2 regions of the Paenibacillus sp. NPDC055715 genome follow, and region 2 is predicted to be linked to the other one. Evidence: riboswitches for the same ligand, from Rfam matches in the RefSeq annotation. Region 2 holds a riboswitch; the other holds the start of a gene.
The links. A riboswitch is a leader RNA that binds a small molecule or an ion and turns the genes downstream of it on or off. The one in region 2 is predicted to bind FMN.
Positions count from the first base shown of each region.

Region 1: it holds a riboswitch for FMN, as region 2 does, so the genes downstream of both, ribE (riboflavin synthase) here and ACWGOO_RS08600 (DMT family transporter) in region 2, are expected to answer to the same signal.

Region 1 is NZ_JBSHGA010000004.1:241,051-248,314, reverse strand. It holds gene ACWGOO_RS09685 (thiamine pyrophosphate-dependent enzyme) at 1-209, shown strand, start outside; gene ACWGOO_RS09680 (IDEAL domain-containing protein) at 431-898, shown strand; FMN riboswitch at 965-1,138, shown strand; gene ribE (riboflavin synthase) at 1,472-2,137, shown strand; gene ribB (3,4-dihydroxy-2-butanone-4-phosphate synthase) at 2,166-2,858, shown strand; gene ribH (6,7-dimethyl-8-ribityllumazine synthase) at 2,906-3,370, shown strand; gene ACWGOO_RS09660 (segregation and condensation protein A) at 3,544-4,335, shown strand; gene scpB (SMC-Scp complex subunit ScpB) at 4,304-4,906, shown strand; gene ACWGOO_RS09650 (DUF2953 domain-containing protein) at 5,091-5,792, shown strand; gene ytfJ (GerW family sporulation protein) at 5,880-6,371, shown strand; gene ACWGOO_RS09640 (protein-glutamine gamma-glutamyltransferase) at 6,471-7,211, opposite strand.
Region 2 is NZ_JBSHGA010000003.1:318,122-325,385, reverse strand. It holds gene ACWGOO_RS08610 (response regulator transcription factor) at 389-1,096, shown strand; partial or broken gene ACWGOO_RS08605 (ABC transporter permease) at 1,126-1,299, shown strand; FMN riboswitch at 1,538-1,682, shown strand; gene ACWGOO_RS08600 (DMT family transporter) at 1,855-2,805, shown strand; gene ACWGOO_RS08595 (carboxylesterase/lipase family protein) at 2,900-4,381, opposite strand; gene ACWGOO_RS08590 (GbsR/MarR family transcriptional regulator) at 4,589-5,152, opposite strand; gene ACWGOO_RS08585 (quaternary amine ABC transporter ATP-binding protein) at 5,667-6,890, shown strand; partial or broken gene ACWGOO_RS08580 (glycine betaine ABC transporter substrate-binding protein) at 6,865-7,264, shown strand, end outside.

The DNA of each region.
Region 1 (7,264 bases), on a different contig from region 2:
TCCCGCTGTACGAGATTGAGCAAGGAAGTACGACGATTACGTACAATCCGGAGGACAAGGGAAAACGGATTCCAGCCGCAGAATGGCTCAAATTAATGGGCAAAACAAAACATCTTCTCAAGGAGGAAGCCACGCTGGCTACTTTTGAGCAGGAGATTGAACGCCGCTGGAATATTCTGAAAAAGAAACATGAAATTTCGGAGCTATAATCCAGTTTTTTTGCATAATAAACGTTGAACATAATTATAGGATGCTGCGGTACCGATTCGATCAAGATTCTTTGCGCTTGTTGCGCGAAGAATCTTTTTTGTCGTTTATGGAATGAAGCATAAAAAATCAGGTAATGATTTCCGATATAGGAGTAAAGGCCTATGTGAAACATGTTGAATTAGAGCTTTCCCTGAATTTTAAGATGCAATGAGGTGCAGGTATGATTAAGCTGAATGCAGTTGAAATAATAGAAATTATAAAGAAGCAAATTCCTAAGGTCATGAATATCACGCCAGTGGAACTTAAATTTACGGATGACTTTGGACGGACATCGCTAGCAGCGACGGAACACAAATTTACGCTGACGAACCAGCATTATTCCGCCAAGGTGATGGATTGTGTGCTGGAAATGCAGGTGCGTCCCATTTTAATGTGCGAGATTATTTATTTTCTGAAATGCGAGTTTATCGATGGGTATGTTGATGTACGGTTGGATTACGACATATGCGCGGAGGGTGGCCTTGAACCAACCGCTTCAGCGGTCGTTACGTTCGATCATGCTACGCAGCTCGGAATCGAAGAACTGGCCGATCTGATTGATCTGGCGCTTCACATGAATGATAGAGCCTGGTTTGAAGAGCTTTCCAGCCAATATGTCAAAACAAAAGCAGAAGCGTCTATCAGTTAACTTGCTTTTTTTAGAAGTCGGTGCTAATATACGTAACAAGTTATGCTAATTCAATTGAATAAGAGCAAGATCCTTCGGGGCGGGGCGCAATTCCCCACCGGCGGTGATGACGTGTCTGTAAATCGCTTCTGCGATAAACAGGGCGACTTAGTCCGTGACCCGGATGCTGAACGATCAGCAGAAGGTGGACCTGGTGCAATTCCGGGACCGACAGTATAGTCTGGATGAGAGAAGGATACGAAGCGCATGTGCATGACGTGACATGTGCCGATTTTTAGCATATTTAATTGTACGTACGGCTTATTTCGTTGCAGGCAGCATACGGAAGATTGCTTGTTCTTCAAGCTTTTTTTTGCAGGCGCTCTGAGCGTATTTGGTTGTATGGTCAGTCATGCTTTCTATTGGCAAAATTATCATTCATGCGGTCTCAATTTGTATTTGGACAGCGTTTGTATACTGCAAATTTGACTCTCATCACCCCCATGACGGATGTTATCCGGACTGGGTTTTTTTTTGCGCTTACGGCTGATGAATTAAGGATGAACTGAACTTTAGATGGAAAGGAGTGAAGGCATGTTTACCGGATTGGTCGAGGAAGTGGGACGCATTCAGCAGATTTCCAGAAGCGGAGAAGCGATGGTACTGAGCATTGCGGGTTCTGTGGTATTGGGCGATTTGAAAATAGGAGACAGTGTTTCCGTGAATGGTGTTTGTCTGACCGCAACACAGGTGGGCACTAAGGATTTTAAGGTTGATGTGATGCCTGAAACCTTTCGCAGCAGCAATCTGAAAGAATTGAAATCCGGTAGCCGAGTCAATTTGGAACGGGCCATGGCTGCGAACGGCAGGTTTGGAGGGCATATCGTGCAAGGACATGTGGATGGAACGGGCACGATTGGTCGGGTGACATCAGATCAGAATGCGGTTGTGTACGAAGTTGCGCCTACAGATCAGGCAATATTCAAATATATTCTTCTTAAAGGCTCGATTACACTCGACGGTATCAGCCTCACAGTTGCACAGCGTACGGGAGATACCTTTGCTGTATCCATCATCCCCCACACCTTATCCGAAACGGCCTTACAAGCCAAACGTGAGGGAGACACTGTCAATATTGAATGCGACATTTTAGGTAAATATGTAGAGCAGCTTTTGAATTACGGAAGATCAGCGGCGACGGAGGGAACGGAGAAAGCTCCTATGAGCCTGGATTATTTGGCGAAACACGGCTTTGCCTGATGCCACAAGAAATAAGGAGGAAAGCATAATGGAAACGGGGAGCAGAGAGAGCCATTCAAATATAGCGGCTGACGTAGTGGAGTATGGTGTGTTAAAGCAGGAAGTGGAAATTCGTCTGGATTCCATTGAAGAAGCGCTGGAGGATCTAAAAAACGGTAAAGTCGTGATCGTGGTGGATGATGAGCAACGGGAAAACGAAGGCGATTTTATCGCTCTGGCTGAAAAAGCGTCCCCAGAGGTCATTAATTTCATGATTACCGAAGGCCGCGGGTTGGTCTGCATGCCGATTACAGAGCAAAGAGCCGAGGCACTGGGTTTGCAGCCGATGGTGGAGCAGAATACAGATTTCCACGGCACAGCCTTTACCGTGTCGGTGGATCATAGAGAGACGACAACGGGGATTTCAGCAGTCGAGCGCTCATTGACCGTGCGTGCGCTGACCGACGAAGCAGCCGTGGGGAGCGATTTCCGCAAGCCTGGTCACATGTTTCCGCTAATCGCCCGCGATGGGGGTGTTTTGCAGCGTGCGGGTCATACTGAAGCGGCTGTTGATCTGGCCCGGCTTTGCGGCTCCAAACCTGCCGGGGTCATTTGCGAAATTATAAAGGAAGATGGGTCCATGGCTCGGGTGCCTGATTTGGCAGTGATCGCCAAGAACCATCATTTGAAGCTGATCAGTATTCAGGATTTGATTGATTATCGTCGTCGTTTGTCATTGTAAGTACAGTTGTGTAACTCATTATTTTAAAAAAAGAGAGGTTGATTCATATGGCACGTTTTCTGGAAGGTAATCTCGTATCGAATGGTTTAAAGTATGGTATTGTGGTGGGCCGGTTTAATGAGTTTATTACAAGTAAGCTGTTAAGCGGTGCAATCGACGCACTTCAGCGGCATGGAGCGCAGGAAGATGAGATTGATGTAGCCTGGGTGCCAGGCGCTTTTGAAATTTCACTGATTGCTCAAAAAATGGCTGCGAGCGGTAAATACGATGCTGTTATTACGCTGGGTACGGTGATCCGTGGTTCTACCTCGCACTATGATATCGTCTGTAATGAAGTGGCCAAGGGTGTGGCGGCAAGCAGTCTGAAAACAGGTGTGCCTGTTATTTTCGGTGTAGTGACGACGGAAAACATTGAGCAGGCTATTGAGCGTGCAGGTACGAAGGCTGGTAATAAAGGCTGGGATTCCGCACTGGCTGCGATTGAGATGGCGAATCTGGGCAAGCAGTTTTAATTTTACGAATACCTGAATAGAACGACATAACTATAGCCGAGAAAAGGGATTGGATTGTTAAGCAAGGCGATGACGTATATACTACAGAAAGAGGGATTGATAAAGTCGAGCATAAGTGCTAACGGGGAAAGGTATTGTTGAATGATGATTGGAGTAAGCCAGGGGGAAGCACATTGACAGTCGTAAATTACAAGCTGGAAACATTCGAGGGTCCGCTGGACCTGCTGTTGCATCTGATTGATAAGGCCGAGATTGATATTCAGGATATCCCGATTAGTGATATTACCGATCAATATATGGCTTTTTTACACAGTATGCAGGAGCTGGAACTGGACATTACGAGCGAGTTTCTGGTGATGGCGGCGACGCTCTTATCCATTAAGAGTAAATTGCTGCTTCCCAAGCCACCTGTAATGGAATATGATGATTTGGATTTTTATGAAGAAGATTATGATCCGCGGGATGAACTGGTTCGCAAGCTGGTGGAGTATCGTAAATATAAAGGGATTGCCCGCCATCTGAGTGAATGTGAATGGGAACGAAGTTTGATCTATGGCAAGGAGCCGGAAGACTTGAGCGCATTTCTGCCCACCGAACCCGCCAATCCGGTGTATGGACTACATGCAAGCGATTTGTTCGCGGCCTTTCAGCGTGCGCTGCGTAAAGCAGAGCGACGTACGACGGTAACCCGTATTCACCGCGATGAGATTTCGGTCAAGGACCGTATCCGGCAGGTCATCGGGGCGTTGGAAATGGTAGGGACGGGAGGACGGCTTCTGTTCTCCAAGCTGATGCATGAGGATATGTATCGGCATGAAGTAGTAGTCACCTTTTTGGCTATCCTCGAACTGATGAAGCTGAAGCAGATTTTCTGCTATCAGGAGAAGCTTTTTGATGAAATTGTAATGGAGTGGAGAGGGGATTTACGGGTTAATGGATTATCTGAAGCTGAAATCAATTATTGAGGGACTGCTGTTTCTCGCGGGAGAGGACGGGTTGTCCGCCAAGCAGATCGCCGACATTGTAGAGCAGCAGCAAGAGCTGGTTGAAAAGGGTCTGGAGGATATGAAGCAGGACATGGAGCAGGGAGGAAGAGGTCTGCAAATTGTCCGTATCGCCGGGCACTATCAGCTTGCAACCTTATCCGAACATGCACCTTATTTTGAAAAGCTCGCCTACTCTCCGGCACGTACCTCGCTGTCTCAAGCGGCTTTGGAGACACTTGCCATTGTGGCCTACCGCCAGCCCATTACAAGAGTTGAAATCGAAGATATTCGCGGTGTCAAATCTGAGCGGGCCATACATACTCTGGTCCACAAGGAGCTTATTGAGGAAAAAGGTCGGGCTGAGGCTATCGGACGGCCGATTTTGTATGGAACGACGAAGTCATTTCTGGATTATTTCGGTCTGGGCTCTTTGGCGGATTTGCCACAGCCTGAGCTGTTTGAGGACTCGGAACATTTGGAGGAAGAGACACAATTGTTGTTCGAACGTTTGGAGAGCAGTCAGCCAGATATGAATGATACGGAGTCTTGATACCTGACAGAAGCCTTTTTACGGGTTCCTCTTCATGGTTACAGGTCGAAATTTAGAAACAGCCAGTCCTCGCGTAATGGGGGCTGGCTGTTTAGCGTTTTAGGATGCATGTTTTCCGGGTGAAGGGTCATACTATTTTTACCATGGTATATCCATGAAGAAAATAGGCAGGGAGGGCTCGCCAGTGTGGAAATGGATCAGTATCGCCATCATCGTCATCTTGTTACTTGTGCTGGCTGTCCTGCTCTCCCGTATCCGATTGAAGCTAGATATTGCCAAGCATGATAATGATGACCGGGCGCATCTGGAGATCAGATTTTTGTACGGGTGGATTAAAATAAATTATGATATTCCGGCTATTCTGCTGGCAAGTTTGCAAAAAGGGCTTCTCTATCGACTCGACCGCAACAAAAATATACATAAAACCGATGCCTCTATTGATAGCGGCACCATCGATAAAGAGAAAATCAAGCAATTTATACACGATGTTCGGATTCTGGTGAAAGGAACACGTTCCTTTCACCGATGGTTACGTCATACGTTAGCCCATGTGACGATGTCAAAAATGGAATGGTCCACCAATATCAGCCTTGCTGACGCTGCTTATACGGCTACCTCTACCGGTATACTGTGGGGATTGAAAACAACTTTGATCGGTTTTGCTTCCAGCTTTGTGCGCGTGGACTGTACACCTAAGCTGTTTGTTGTGCCCTATTGGGTGGATCGCCTACGTTTTACCACCACCTTGACCTGTGAAGCAAATATGTCGCTCGGTTATTTAATTTTCTCGATGCTCACGTTGGCTTACCGCATTTGGCGCGTACCGGGTGGATCGGAGGCATGGAAACGGGTTTTTTCCAAGAAACCAGTAAAGCATGAGGAATAATGAGCCATACATATTTCCTTAAACCCCTGCGCACACTAGCGAAAGAAAAGGCATTCTACGCTTGAATAAAGCAGAGGAGGAATAATCATGTCAGATCACCCGATTCAAGGACTCATGCAAACCGCGATGGAGAACATCAAAGCCATGGTGGATGTGAATACGATTGTGGGAGACGCGGTGGAAACACCCGATGGTTCCGTTATTTTGCCAATTAGTAAGGTAGGATTTGGTTTCGCAGCCGGGGGAAGTGATTTTAACGTAGATGAAGAGGAGCTTCATACTTCTTCGTCATCGGGTAATCATAGCGGGAAGGGAGGACATCCTTTTGGTGGCGGTAGCGGTGGTGGTGTATCTATTCACCCGATTGCTTTTCTGGTTGTCGGCAAACAGGGGGCACAAATCGTTCCATTGGACAATCAAACGCACCTGATTGAGAAACTCATTGACTCCACACCATACCTGATTGATAAGGTTCAGTCTATTTTCCGGAATACAGGCGGCGACTTGCATACTCCACCCTCACAGGCACCTGTAAATGTCACTACTGATCACAGTCACTCTGGTCCGGCTTACTTGTAAAAGTTATTGAATAGAATAATTTGCACAGGAGGGTATTCCCAAAGCCAGCTATAGGCTAAGGAATACCCTCTTTTTTACATCCACCTAGCCATAATACTTTTATGCACGAATGTATTGTCTTCGACCAATGCTCGCATGTATACGGGGAGAGTGCTCTTGTGAAGGACTCAGTGCAAGTTCCTCTTCTCGGTTTTTTTCAGGGGCAAACTGCGACAGATAGGTAAAATCCGGGTAGATCACTTCATTTTCCAAATAAGCAGAAGTGGTGGCCCCCGGTCGTCGATGACGATTGAGGGAGTCGATGATGCCTTGCGCTGTGTGGATGCCAATCCCATGACCATAAAACGAATCTTTCCTTAGCTTGACAACATTTTCTCCTTTCCACTCCGGCGTTTCGGGTGATACATCAGGATTGTTGAAATACAGAATATCGCCAGGAACAGCATTGTGACTCCCTTGCTCCTGTATTAGTCTGAGATCACTGTCATAGTGCCAATCATACAGCAGCATATCGGCAAAAATCCGATTAAATTCACTTTCCAGAATGGAATCCAGCACTCCTTTGTAGAGCACAATGACCATAGCTGTCGCGCACTCAAAGGCATATTTATGCCCATTCACAAATATATCCCTGATCCCCTGCGCCGGAGTGACACCTGCTTTAATCTGAAATCCGCCTTTCTCCGTCAAGTCCCAAAATTGCTCGTTGCTGCGTGCTGTATCAAAGGTGGCGAAGGATACACCGCTTCGACTCAAGGCTTCAGCTGCCTCAACAATCCGGGCTCTTAAGATCGTTTCAAACTCTTGCCGCTGCATGTTGTACCTCCATTCATTCGTCATGTTTAGTAACTATTATATATATGTAATCAGGAGTGCAAGTTGCCTAGTTTGCG
Region 2 (7,264 bases):
GATTTTTTATTTTAATATTGGAATCCGTCCTTAAAATAGACCTTTAGTCTGTATTGTTATGGATTTCTTGGAGGTATAATAATAAATGTATTTTCTAGGTCAATTTCAATGACATTAACACTTAGTGTATTTAAATTTGCAATTCTTTATTTAATCTAAAAAGTTTGACTAGAACCTTAACATTCGATGTCTTTCTAACCTCCGTTCGAAAACTTGTATATAAGCTTCCTTTTGGAAATACTTATTTCATTGCCTCTCTGATATTTTCATTGCAATTCTTAATTTATTGAGTATACCTGGAAATCCCGTCCAAACCGCTATATAATAAGTTCACGTAACAATACCACTTATGAACTGATCCCCATAACTCAGGAGGTGCCACACACCTATGAACACACACATACTTCTAATTGAAGACGATACATCCATCGCCAAAATGCTGCACAAAGCGCTAACCAAGGAAGGTTACACATTAACCACCGTCTATGACGGCGAAGAAGGGCTTCTTGCCTTTGAACGTAATACCTACGATCTAGTTCTCGTGGATCTGATGATGTCCAAGGTTGATGGTATGGAGGTAATACGCCGAATCCGTTCCAATAGCGCCGTGCCGATCCTGATTATGTCATCCAAGGACAGCGCTGTGGATAAAGCGCTTGGACTGGGCTTCGGGGCAGACGATTATGTGGCCAAACCTTTTTCGACGCTAGAATTGATGGCACGTATACAGTCCGCGATCCGCAGAGCCACTACCTATGCACGCCAGCAACAGCAGGAAGAACAGCCGAAAGCAAAAGTCCTGACCTACGAAAGTCTGCACATTGATTTCGAACATTTTATGGTTCGTAAAGGCGAGGTTCGGGTTCATCTAACAGCCAAAGAATTTGATATTCTGAAGCTATTTGTTACCCATCCGAACCGTGTATTTACCAAAGCGCAATTATACGGGTTTATCTGGAAAGAGGATTATATGGGTGACGAAAACGTGATTAACGTCCATATTCGCCGCTTACGTGAGAAAATCGAAGAAGACCCCTCCCACCCCATTCATATCAAGACCTTATGGGGTGTCGGCTACAAATGGGAGAACGGGTGATATGAACATCGGGAGCTTTTCTGAATGGACAATTTACACAGTACGCTGAGCTTTTGGACCTCTTGGACTATCTGTTCAGAGCCACGTTTATTATTTGGGCCTCTGTCCTGCTGTGCCGCTTTATTGTGGGCGAATTTAAGTCCAAGTCGATTAACATCTTGTTCATGTACCCGATTGACCGCAAAAAGCTGATGGTCGCCAAACCCGGAAATCTTATGTACTTAGCTCCATTGCGCTTGTGCAGATCGGCTTTGCCGTGTTGGGAATGCTCGTAGCATGCAGCCATCCGCCGCATCAAGTATACGGATATTACCTCGTAACATGTAATTTTGCAAAATGCTTTCAAAAAATAAATGAAAACTTTGTTCGAGGTACACATATTTTTCACTGGACTTCATTCTAAAACAGGTATATCCTATAGGAGAAATTAAAAAACGGAATAAGGATCTTCGGGGTAGGGTGTGATTCCCAACCGGCGGTATGGCTCATGGAGCTAAGCCCGCGACTCTGTATCTGGCAACAAGATACGGACTGATTTGGTGAGATGCCAAAGCCGACGGTAAAGTCCGGATGGAAGAAGATCGAAGTATGAACATGCCGCAAAGTGGATGAATGCTGCGTTATTGGTTTTACAGCAACTTCATTTAACTTGCATAAAGCGGCAAGTTTATTTGATCAACCCCCGTCTTGCATGGCCTAACGCCATGGACGGGGGTTTTTGTGCCACCGGTCCTGTATTCGCAAGGAGCTAATTGAGTATGAGTCAATCATCAACTGTACTAACATCCAAAGGTTTTGAGCGTAGCTCCCACATGAAAAGTGGTTTTTGGCTAGTCGCGATTGGAGCAGCCTTGTGGGGCGCGGACCCGCTGTTTCGCATTATTTTGCTCAAATCATTTACTTCAACACAAATTGTGCTGATGGAGCATGTGCTGCTCTTTATCGCCCTTGCCCCAGTGCTGTGGAAGCATCGCGAGGAGCTTAAAGCGGTACGGCTTCGTCAGATTTTGGCTATCTTGTTCGTCTCGTGGGGCGGCTCGGCTCTGGCCAGCGTGATCTTCACGATGGCACTCAGCAACGGTGATCTTAACGCTGTGCTGCTGCTCCAGAAGCTTCAACCGTTGGTCGCTATTATTCTGGCCCGCGTTATATTGAAGGAAATGCTGCCGCGTAATTTTGGAATATTAATGATCGTGGCTTTGTTCGGAACGTATCTTCTTACCTTCGGCTGGTCGCTCCCTTTCGGACATGTTCATGATTTCGTCCACGTCGGCAGTCTGCTTGCACTAGGAGCAGCGATCCTGTGGGGCGGTTCGACAGTGATGGGAAGCTACTTGCTTCGTTCGATGAAATATGAGACTGTGACCTCCCTGCGCTTCATGATGGCTCTCCCTCTGCTGATTGTTCTCACCTCTGTGGAGCATGCACCTTGGAATATGCCTGCTGGCACATGGGCGGGCGCAGCTGTGATTATTAATCTGTTGTTGCAGGCGCTGCTTCCGGGTCTTCTCAGCCTGCTGCTGTATTACAAGGGCTTGAGCACGACCAAAGCGTCTTATGCCACGATGGCAGAATTAAGCTTTCCCATGGTCGGTGTCGTGATTAACTGGATCGCTTTTCAGCAGATTGTTACGGTATCGCAATTGACTGGCTTTATGCTGATCTGGATTACACTCTTTATGATTTCTCGACAGCAAAAAAATGAATAGTACCTGTTCAGCCTAAATAAGCCTTCGTCCGTATACAAATACGGGCAAAGGCTTTTATGATGTCAGGCGGTTCAATGATATCTCAATACCGGGTTCAGATACTCATCTGTCCGGTCAACTGGCGGCGTCTCTCTCCTTCCGGGTCATGCTGCACCGAGATGTCTTGATGAAAAATGGTCGTAGCCCGTGTTTCCCTGTTGTATACCGGCCACTCCCCTTTCGGCAGCACAGGCTTTCCGTCACGTGCAAAAGCAACCCATGCCTGCTGCATATCGTGAGCCAGCGTCCGCATAGGCGGATGAACGTCCAATCCGAGCTTGCCCAGCAGCTCCAGATTATCAAAAACAAACGCAATTTCCGCGCAGTGAACTGCTTTTCCGAATACAGGATGCCCCGGCAGCGTCCAGTCAAAACGGTACATCCACACCGGGGCATGCACCGTTTGTGCAACTGCTAGAGCCAGGGCAGGCCGCCAGAAAAACAGATCCGTTAGCATCTGCGCTTGTCCCTCAATCGTAACAGGAAAAGGTTCCGTCAGCTCACCAACATCTGACATGCCCGTCATCATTTCCAATGCCTGACTCGCCGTCGACTTGTTCATCAGATGGGATTCCTTGCGAATAAAGTAAGCACCCTCATGCAAATTTGTTCCGATCAGAACAGATACCTGCTTTGCTGATCCTTTGGCAATCGCAGATAAAGGTACGTCAGGCAAGGTCACACCGTCCACGACGGGTTGATAGAGCATCGCCAGTCCCGGGCCGATCATTTCGTGCGTCTTAGCCATGGCAAGCATGAGCGCCTCCGTCGGTAGCGTAAACAATCGCTCCGGATGCAGGGGATCCACCCCCAGCTGCTGGAGATACGCAGCCGTGACTTGCTCAGCCTGTGAAGTTGGTAACACCTGCGATGCACCGCTCTGCAAAATAGCACGCCGGAACAGGCCCTCAGCGGCTGGCATGGCCAACAACGCGGCAATGCTCATGGCTCCCGCCGATTCCCCGAACACCGTCACCTCGTTCGGGTTACCTCCAAATGCGGCGATATGGTCCCTGACCCATTCCAGCGCAGCAATCTGATCCAGCAGCCCCGCATTAGAGGTCAGTCCGTCTCCCTGTGGAGTCAGATGCAAAAAGCCCAGCGGCCCGAGCCGATAATTGAGCGTAACGACGACAACATTCCCATTTTCCGCCATCCGTGCCCCGTCACATAATGGAATAATTCCCGATCCTGTTACAAAAGCTCCGCCGTGAATCCACACCATCACTGGACGTCCCTCCGTAGGTGCCTTCGAAGCAGGCGTCCAGACGTTCAGGTACAAGCAGTCCTCCGACTGCTCAGGCGGTTCCATCAGATTCCCGGTCATACTCTCAGCAGATGGCATAGGTTGCGGACAGATCGGCCCAAAGCTCGTCGCATCCCGAACTTCTTCCCAAGGCTTCAAAGGCTGAGGCGCGTGAAAACGCAGTTCTCCCACAGGAGGCTGTGCATATGGAATTCCTTTCCATACATGATATCCATTCACCATTTCACCACGAAGCTGACCCAGGCGGGTATGTACTGTAATACTCTCCATAATGAAGCCTCCTTTAACCTGTATGTTCAATGTTCAATATTCAACACAACGCTATATCAATCATTTCATATCTCTATTATACCCTTTGCGCAGGGCCAAACCAAAAATTGAGCAAAGCCAATCCAAATTCACAAAACCAAACACAAAAAACGCCGGGAACGCTTTTTGCACTCCGGCATTTTTATGAGAACAAAAGATGATAAGCGATTAATCACGAACCTCTTCTTTGGGGATCAGCTTGTATATTTCTTCGCTTTCCATCGAATCAATCAGTCGGTCCAGCCACTTGTAGTAGGCCACAGCCTGCTTCATTTTTAAACGATCCTGCTGGAGAACAGCCTTAAATTCCTCATATTCCCCGCCCTTCTCCAGCAATCTGTCCAGTTCCTCAATGGCCTTGCGCAGCACCAGCAAATTCGTTTCAACCGCTTTTCTCCATTTAATAGCAAAGAAGTCCGTGAACGTTTGATGCCAGTCATACTCGACTTCATACAAGTCCTTGCGCGAGCCTTTGCTCCACACCTTGTTGACCATTTTCAGATCCAACAGCGTTCGGACACCGGTACTCATGCTCGTTTTGCTCATTTCCATTTCACGGCCCATTTCGTCCAGCGTCATCGGTTTATCCGCAAAAAAAAGCAAACCGTACAAATGCCCCGCAGATAGGGTGATTCCATACAAATCCATATTTTTACCTATAGCTTCTATGACACGTTTGCGAATTTTTTGCAGCGAAGCCTGCTGCTCATCACCTAACTGGTACAAGCTCATGCTTGCAACCTCCTAATTTTAGAGCATTTTGCCTAAGATCCTATGAACGACTTTTACCCGTAACCGATTGGCTTTGACGCAACGCATGAAATCTTTCAATTAAAAACGAAATGTTTCAAAAGCAAAGCTTCTGTCTATACAACAGCATGGGTCGCTCAAAATCACAATTCACAAAATTGCTAATAATAGTTAAATTTTAAAATTATGGATATACATAAATCTTTTGCTTATGGTTATATTTCATTGTCTATTTTAAAAAAAAGAGCTATCGGTTGTAAAGTTCCAGATGTTTGAGCATTCTAGAGAACAAAGGAGTATATAGAAGGAAACTTTGTACAGTTTTTTCTGTACGTACTTTATGAACAGTTTTTTTGTTTGAAAAGCAAGCAATGCTTCTGTTACAATTAATTTTGTCATTAACCGTTCAGGATGTTCAAAATCATGATTTTTATACTCGATCCTTAATGCAAACGGGGTTAATACCAAGCAAAGTATAGAAAGAAGAGGTGTATGTATGACGATTTTGGAAGTCAAAAATGTCAGCAAACTCTTTGGTCCTCACGCAGAGCAAGGTGTTCCACTCCTGGAGCAAGGTTGGGGCAAGGAAAGGCTGGCCAAAGAAAAACAAATTACCGTTGGTGTCAACAAGGCCAACATGGAAATTAAGCAAGGTGAAATTTTCGTAATTATGGGCCTTTCGGGCAGTGGCAAGTCCACTTTAGTGCGAATGCTAAATCGCTTGATTGAGCCTACCTCCGGTGAAATTCTGGTCCACGGCAAGGATCTCCGTAAGATGAACAAAGAACAACTCCGTGAAGTTCGCCGTAAAACCATCAGCATGGTTTTTCAAAAATTCGCCCTGTTCCCACATCGGACTGTATTGGAAAATGTAGAATACGGCCTTGAAATTCAAAAGGTAGAGAAAACGAAACGCCAGGAAAAAGCACAGCAAGCGCTGGAACTGGTCGGTCTTAAAAACTGGGGCGATAAAATGCCCGATGAACTGAGTGGCGGTATGCAGCAGCGTGTCGGTTTGGCACGGGCGCTGGCTAATGACCCTGAAGTGCTCTTGATGGATGAAGCATTCAGCGCACTGGACCCTCTCATTCGCCGTGACATGCAGGATGAGCTGCTGGAGCTTCAAGATAAAATGAAGAAAACGATTGTGTTTATCACCCATGATCTAGATGAAGCGCTGCGGATCGGTGACCGGATTGCATTGATGCGGGACGGATCGGTCGTGCAGATCGGTACACCGGAAGAAATTATGATCCAACCGGCTAACTCTTATGTAGCCCGCTTCGTCGAGGATGTAGATCTGTCCAAGGTACTGACGGCTGCTCATGTCATGCTTCGTCCAGAAACGATCACAATGGATCGTGGTCCGCGTGTTGCTCTGGAATTGATGCGGGAACGCGGGATTTCCAATCTGTTCGTCATTGACCGTACCAAGAAACTATTGGGCGTTATCAATGCCGAGGATGCTGTCCATGCACTGCGCAATAATTTGAAGATTGAAGATATTCTTATGACGGACGGACCGCAAGTTGCTGCGGAAACGGTCATTAATGACTTGTTCGAAATTACAAGTTCGTCCAAGGTCCCTCTGGCCGTAGTCGATAACAAACAGAAGTTGCTGGGTGTTATCGTCCGTGGAGCTTTGCTGGGCGCACTTGGCGGAGATGTAACCACCACGAAGGAGGTGAATGCCCTTGATTCCGAAACTGCCAATCGCTGAGTGGATTCAAATCATCGTAGACTGGATGGGTATTCATCTGGCTGGATTGTTTAATGTTATTTCTTCTGTTATTGAAGCTGTTGTAGGCTTTTTCTCTGGGCTGTTCATGCTTCCGCACCCTCTGGTGTTCATTGTGATCATCGGGATTATCGCGTTTATGATCGGTCGGGTTCAGCTTACGCTGTTTACCGTCATCGGCTTCCTGCTGATTGACAATCTGGGCTATTGGAGCGAAACGATGAATACGCTCGGACTGGTAATCACGTCCGCACTCGTATCCATTGTCATCGGGATTCCAATCGGGATCTGGTGTGCATACAGCAAAACGGCGTCACGCATCATTACGCCTTTGCTTGATTTCATGCAGACGATGC